Regions from separate parts of the Hymenobacter coalescens genome, predicted to be linked through region 2. Evidence: riboswitches for the same ligand, from Rfam matches in the RefSeq annotation. Region 2 holds a riboswitch; each other region holds the start of a gene.
The links. A riboswitch is a leader RNA that binds a small molecule or an ion and turns the genes downstream of it on or off. The one in region 2 is predicted to bind S-adenosylmethionine.
Positions count from the first base shown of each region.

Region 1: linked by a shared signal. The riboswitch ahead of metH (methionine synthase) and the one ahead of ACYVKQ_RS06230 (phosphoadenylyl-sulfate reductase) in region 2 are both predicted to bind S-adenosylmethionine.
Region 3: linked by a shared signal. The riboswitch ahead of ACYVKQ_RS18755 (O-acetylhomoserine aminocarboxypropyltransferase/cysteine synthase family protein) and the one ahead of ACYVKQ_RS06230 (phosphoadenylyl-sulfate reductase) in region 2 are both predicted to bind S-adenosylmethionine.

Region 1 is NZ_BAAGRA010000019.1:26,114-28,326, forward strand. It holds gene metH (methionine synthase) at 1-1,267, opposite strand, end outside; SAM riboswitch class I at 1,338-1,454, opposite strand; gene ACYVKQ_RS16585 (hypothetical protein) at 1,647-1,769, opposite strand; gene ACYVKQ_RS16590 (PA14 domain-containing protein) at 2,052-2,213, shown strand, end outside.
Region 2 is NZ_BAAGRA010000007.1:149,544-151,756, forward strand. It holds gene cysD (sulfate adenylyltransferase subunit CysD) at 1-207, opposite strand, end outside; gene ACYVKQ_RS06230 (phosphoadenylyl-sulfate reductase) at 339-1,085, opposite strand; SAM riboswitch class I at 1,401-1,493, opposite strand; gene ACYVKQ_RS06235 (hypothetical protein) at 1,739-2,213, shown strand, end outside.
Region 3 is NZ_BAAGRA010000019.1:567,259-569,471, reverse strand. It holds gene ACYVKQ_RS18760 (LysM peptidoglycan-binding domain-containing protein) at 78-380, shown strand; SAM riboswitch class I at 663-782, shown strand; gene ACYVKQ_RS18755 (O-acetylhomoserine aminocarboxypropyltransferase/cysteine synthase family protein) at 1,155-2,213, shown strand, end outside.

The DNA.
Region 1 (2,213 bases), on a different contig from region 2:
GCTCGGAGGCAATCAGGTTCAGGAAGGTGGTCATGGCCTCCACGGAATCGAGCAGGGCCTCGTCCATGTTCACGTCGAGCACCTGGGCGCCGCCTTCCACCTGGGCGCGGGCCACGGCCAGGGCTTCTTCGTACTGGCCGGCCCGGATCAGGCGGGCAAAGGCCCGGGAGCCGGTCACGTTGCACCGCTCGCCCACGTTCACGAATAGGCTTTCGGGGTAGATATTCAGCGGTTCCAGCCCGCTCAGGCGCGTGGCCCGGGGCCGCACTGGCAGCGGGCGCGGGGCGTAGCGGTCGGTGAGCTTCGAGGCCTCGGCAATGTGCAGCGGGGTGGTGCCGCAGCAGCCGCCCACGATGTTCACCAGGCCTTCCTGGAGGTACTCCTCCAGCACGGCCGCAAATTCCTGGGCCGATTCGTCGTAGCCGCCGAAGGCGTTGGGCAGCCCCGCGTTGGGGTAGGCCGATACGTAGCAGTCGGCCAGGCGGCTCAGCTCCTGCAGGTACACCTTGAGCTGCTTGGCCCCAAGGGCGCAGTTCAGGCCGATGCTCAGGATGGGCAGGTGGCGCATGGAGTTCCAGAACGCCTCCACCGTTTGGCCCGACAGGGTGCGGCCCGAGGCGTCGGTGATGGTGCCCGATATCATGATGGGCACCACGCGCCCGCCCTCGTCGAAGAAGCGCTGGGCGGCAAACAAAGCCGCTTTGGCGTTCAGGGTGTCGAAGATGGTTTCGATCAGCAGCGCGTCGCAGCCGCCGTCAATGAGGCCGCGCACCTGCTCGTGGTAGGCCGTGGCCAGCTCGTCGAAGCTGACAGCGCGGAAGCCCGGGCGGTTCACGTCGGGCGAGAGCGAGGCCGTGCGGTTGGTGGGTCCGATGGCCCCGGCCACGAAGCGCGGGCGCTCGGGCGTGCTGTACTCATCGGCGGCGGAGCGGGCCAGCCGGGCGGCCTCGTAGTTCAGCTCGTACACGATGTGCTCCAGGGCGTAATCGGCCTGGGCCACGGTGGTGCCCGAGAAGGTGTTAGTTTCGACGATGTCGGCGCCCGCGGCGAAGTACTCGGCGTGAATGCCGCGCACCACGTCGGGGCGCGTCAGACAGAGCAGGTCGTTGTTGCCGCGCAGGGGCTTGGGATGATCCTGAAACCGCGTCCCGCGGAAGTCTTCCTCGGTGAGCTGGTGGCGCTGAATCATGGTGCCCATGGCGCCGTCGAGCACGAGCACGCGCTGGCGGAGCAGATCGGCGAGGGGGGAGGCGGGCAGAGTCGGCATGTGGCTTTCGGAATTGAGGTGCGCAAAGCGCTATCCAGAAAGCCCCGGCAACCCGAGAAGGTGCCGGTTCCGCTCATCTTTTCCGAACGCGGCTTGCGCCGCCTCGGATGGGAGTTAGCACCTCTGCCGCAGCGGCTGGTTGCTAAGACGTCACAGGGCCCAGTCCCTCAGTCTTTCTGGATAAGCTGTAGCGAAGATAAACGACGCTCCAGTAATTAGCAAATCAAGTAAATATAATATTGTTAAAATCATATGGAAAATAAACCTGCGGAGCATCCGGGCCAAACGGCAGCGGCAATGCGCCACCGGCTATGAGCGGCGCAAAAAAAGCCCCGGCACCGTAGCGGGCCGGGGCGGTTAGCTGGCTGCGGAAGCCGAATTAGTCTTTTTTGACGCAGTTCGGGACGGTCTTGCCTTCCTTCTTCTTGGTGCCTTGCTGCTCGTAGCCTTTCCAGCACGGATCGTCTTTTTTATGGGAAGCGGTGGCTTTCTTAGTCGGCATGGGAATGGAGTAAGTGGCTGGGTGAATCACACTTACCCCAGGAAGTACGGCATTCCCCCGTTCTTGTTGGACTCCACGCAGCTTGTTCGATCAGCAGGCCCTGGCAGCAGACGCAAACTCATTTTTTGTCGTTCAACCGTGTAGGGCGCTTCGCCGCCAATGAGCAGTACGACGCGCCGCCAGCCGCATCCGCCCGACATTTGACTGGGGCTACTTTGCGGCCGCAGCAGACCACCGCCCGCGGCCCGTTGGGTACCGAACACGAACCGATCTACTTGCACCATGCGCACCGTTACGCTTCTGAGCCTGCTGCTGCTGGCCCGAATGGCCGGAGCCCAAACCGCCGCCCTACCCACCGGCACGGGGCTGCAGGCGGCTTACTACAACGGCACCAACTTCGAGCAACTGGTGCTGCGCCGGCGCGACGCAGCCATCGATTTCAGC
Region 2 (2,213 bases):
GTTGTGGCCGGTGTCGATGTGCACCAGCGGGAAGGGAAACCTGCCGGGGCGGAAGGCTTTCTGGGCGAGGCGCACCAGGGCAATGGAGTCTTTGCCACCCGAGAACAGCAGCGCCGGGCGCTGGAACTGCCCGGCCACTTCGCGCAGGATGTGGATGGCTTCGGCTTCGAGCCGGTCGAGGTAATCTAGGCGGGGGAGCGTAGGCATACGGCAAGGAGGTGCCTGTTCGGCCATTTCGGACCGATTGTGAGGAGTCAAGAAAAGTGGGGAATGCGGTAGTGGGGCGGGAGTTAGGCGCTAGAGTGGCCTGTTCCGGTCGTCAGGGTCAGCAGGAATGGTTAACGCCCTTCGAGCGTGGCCGTGGGCACGGCGGCCGTCTGGTGCAGGCCGCACTCCTTGGCCGATTGGTCTTCCCACCACCAACGGCCGGCGCGGAAGTCTTCCCCGGGCTTGATGGCCCGGGTGCAGGGCGCGCAGCCGATGCTCACGAAGCCCTGCAAGTGCAGCGGGTTGTGTGGAATGCTGTACTCGCGGACGAAAGCCCAGGTTTGTTCCCAGGTCCATGCCAGCAGCGGGTTGACCTTGAACAGCTGGTAGGCGGCGTCCCACTCCACCGCGTGCATGCCGCTGCGGTTGGCCGATTGCTCGGCGCGCAGGCCCGTCACCCAGGCGGCTTGGCCGGCAAGGGCACGGCTGAGTGGCTCCACTTTGCGCACGTGGCAGCAGGCTTTGCGGGCGTCTACGCTTTCGTAGAAACCGTTGGGGCCCTGGCGCTCCACCAGCGCGGCTACTTCATCCTGGTTGGGGTAATAAGCACGGATGGTTTTGCCGTATTTCAGCACGGTCTTGCTCCATGTGGAGTAGGTCTCCTGAAAATTCCGGCCCGTATCGAGGGTGAATACTTCGATGGGCAAATCGTGGGCAAAAATCAGGTGCGTAATTACCTGATCCTCGAGGCCAAACGAAGTGGAGAAAGCAGCCTTGCCCGCAAATTCAGCGGAAATGACGCGCAGAATATCCAAGGGATCAGCACCAATTAATTGCTGACGGATTTGCGCCACCTGTGCATCGATTAAAGTCGACATGCGCAGCAGAAATAAGCCCTAACCGCTGCAAACAGCGGGCAAGGTCGAAAAGCAGAAAGAAGAGGGAAGCTGGAAGGAGCAGCGCGCCGAATTCGGGCGGCGCCAGGCACGGCTCAACGACGCGCGGAGCGGCAGCGCTTAGTTGTCAGGCGTTTCCAGCAAAACGGCAAAGAGGTCGTGGGGCCTCAACAACACACGCGGCGCGTCGGCATACAACAGCAACAGGAGCCGTTGAAGCCGAAAAGGCCCGGCTGCGAGGCAGCGGAGCCGATAAAATTTGCGCGGGGAGTGAGGTCGGAATGCACGACGTCGGTGTTTTTATATGGTCAGGAATTGGCACCGTTCGGGACTGTCCCGATGGTTGCCGGCGCTTCGTAGAGCCTGTCTCTCCACGCCTCTGTATAAAAACAATCCTGAGAAGAATTGATGCTGCAAAGGTAGCGGCACGAATTCCAGAATTGCAAATCTTTTATTGCGGCCTTAACCACAGCAACCGCGCCAATGTTTTGCGGGCTGCACCAATAATTACGTTCATTGCCCGTTTCGTGGATACGAACCGATCCGAAAAGCTTCGGAAAATAATCCGGCCGGACCTGACAACCACGCGGGTAGATTTCAAGTCAAGCCTGTACCATCGTCAGCCTCCGAATTCCGTGCGCACTGCTACTATTCTTTCCCAAGCCTCGCTGTTGCTGCTGCTGAGCGGCTGCGCCGCCGTGGTGCCGCACACCCTGCAGACGCCCTTGGTGCAGCAGCGCGGCGAAACCGAACTGGCGCTGAACGCCGGCACCCACGGCACCGACGTGCAGGCTGCCTACGCCCTGACCGACCGCCTGACGGTGCTTGGCAGCGCGCACCAGCGCATTCGTGGCAAGCACGGTCACTGGGCCTACACCGGGGAGGCCGGCGCCGGATACGCCTTTTTCCGGCCCGGCAGCCAGCGCTGGAGCTTGTACGGCGGTATGGGCTACGGGGCCGGTTACGCCTTCTCCACCTTCTGCCCCGACCTTTGCGGCGAGTTTCGCGCCTCCGACCGGGTACGCTACAGCTACGCTTTCGTGCAGCCTACCTATGTGTGGATGCCCGAGCCCGACTTCGCCTTGAGCGCAGCCGTCAAGATCACGGCGA
Region 3 (2,213 bases), on a different contig from region 2:
GGCCGCGTAAAGCACCTCGAATCCGCTGTACCCGGTATGGCGGCCTTCGTTCCCCACACCTCAACCAAGACCACACTATGGGACTCTTTGATTTCCTGAGCGATAAGGGCGAGAAGAAGCCCGTACAACCTACCCAGCCCCAAACCGGCAGCGCTACCGATTTCTTCGGCAACAAGGCGCAGCCGGCGGCCGCACAGCCGGCCGCGGCGCAGGGCGAGAGCTACACCGTGGTAAGCGGCGACTCGCTGTCGAAAATCGCCAAGAACCACTACGGCGACGCCTCCAAATGGCACCAGATCTACGACGCCAATAAGTCCACCATCGGCTCCAACCCCGACCACATCGAAGTGGGCCAGGTACTGAAGCTGCCGAAGCTGTAAGACGCTTCCATCGCCTCTGATTATTGAGCCGCCCCGGTCCGACCCCGGGGCGGCTTTTTGTTTGCCGGGAGCTAGGTTGTGCGGGGAAGACCAGCCTTTTTGCCGGACGCCAACCGCACATTATACTCGCCGTAGCAGCCTGTTTCAGAGGCCTAATGCACCTTATTCGGTCCTGAAAAGCATTTTCTGCAAGTGGCGGAAAACTTTTTGCCGGATTTGCGTTTTATGCATCCGGTACTACCTTTGTGCCACCCGTGCTTCCGGCGCAGGCTTTTTTTGACGCATTTATTCCGAAGAGGCGAGAGAACAGGCTCCACGACCCTCTGGCAACCACCAGCAATGCACAAGCTGGCAGGTGCCAAATCCTGCCCCGCTGACTATCAGACCGGGGGCAAATAAACCGCGTGCTATGAACACTTACCTCCCTACACCCGACAACTTCCCGTCTCCGCGCACCGCCGCGGCGCCCGTTACGGCTTTGCCCGTAATGCTTGGCGCCCCCGCCGGTGCCCGCACGCAGCCGCACCCGATGCGCGCTGCTGACCTGTGTTGTTGCTGTTGTTGGTAGTGTCACGTGCGGGCCGCTGATGCCCGCTCCTACCCTTCCTCGTTTTTTATTGGCCGCCGGGCTTCCGGGCGGCACGTGGCTTAGCCGCACCCGTTGAGCTACTCCGGGCGCTGAGCCGCACGCTGGCATACGCCGCTGCTTTGGGCAGCGCGTAGCTGCCTTCCCGCATCGATTCTGTCATCCACAACCCTCTTTTCAGCCTACGTATGTCCGCTCAAAACCTGCACTTCGAGACCCTGCAACTGCACGCCGGCCAGCAGCCCGACCCCACCACCGGGGCCCGCGCCGTGCCGCTGTACCAGACGACTTCCTACGTATTCAAGAACGCGGAACATGGCGCCAACCTCTTTGCCCTGAAGGAGTTCGGCAACATCTACACCCGCCTGATGAACCCCACCACCGACGTATTCGAGCAGCGCGTGGCGGCACTCGAAGGCGGCGTGGCCGCCCTGGCCACGGGTTCGGGGCAGGCGGCCCAGTTTCTGGCGCTGAACAACATCCTGCAGGCCGGCGACAACTTCGTTTCGACCTCCTTCCTCTACGGGGGCACCTACAACCAGTTCAAGGTAGCGTTTAAGCGCCTCGGCATCGAAGTGCGCTTTGCCGACGGCGACAACCCCGCGAGCTTCGAAAGCCTGATCGACGAGAACACCAAGGCGCTGTACCTGGAAACCATCGGCAACCCGGGCTTCAACATTCCGGATTTCGAGGCCATTGCGGACCTGGCCCGCAAGTATGACATTCCGCTGATCGTCGACAACACCTTCGGGGCGGGCGGTTACCTGTTCCGGCCGCTGGAGCACGGCGCGCACATCGTGGTGCAGTCGGCCACGAAGTGGATCGGCGGGCACGGCACCAGCATCGGCGGCGTGATTGTGGACGGCGGCACCTACGACTTCGGCAACGGCAAGTTTCCGCAGTTTACGGAGCCCTCGGAGGGCTACCACGGGCTGGTGTTCAACGACGTATTCGGCAAGAACGGCCCATTCGGCAACATCGCCTTCATCATCCGGGCCCGGGTGGAAGGCCTGCGCGACTTCGGCCCCTCCATCAGCCCGTTCAACTCCTGGCAGCTGCTCATTGGCCTCGAAACGCTGAGCCTGCGCGTGGACCGCACCGTGGAAAACGCCCAGAAGCTGGCCGAATGGCTGGAGCAGCACCCGCAGGTGGAAGCCGTGAACTACCCCGGCCTGAAAAGCAGCCCCTACCACCAGCTGGCCACCAAGTACCTGAAACGCGGCTTCGGCGGCGTGCTCACCTTCGCC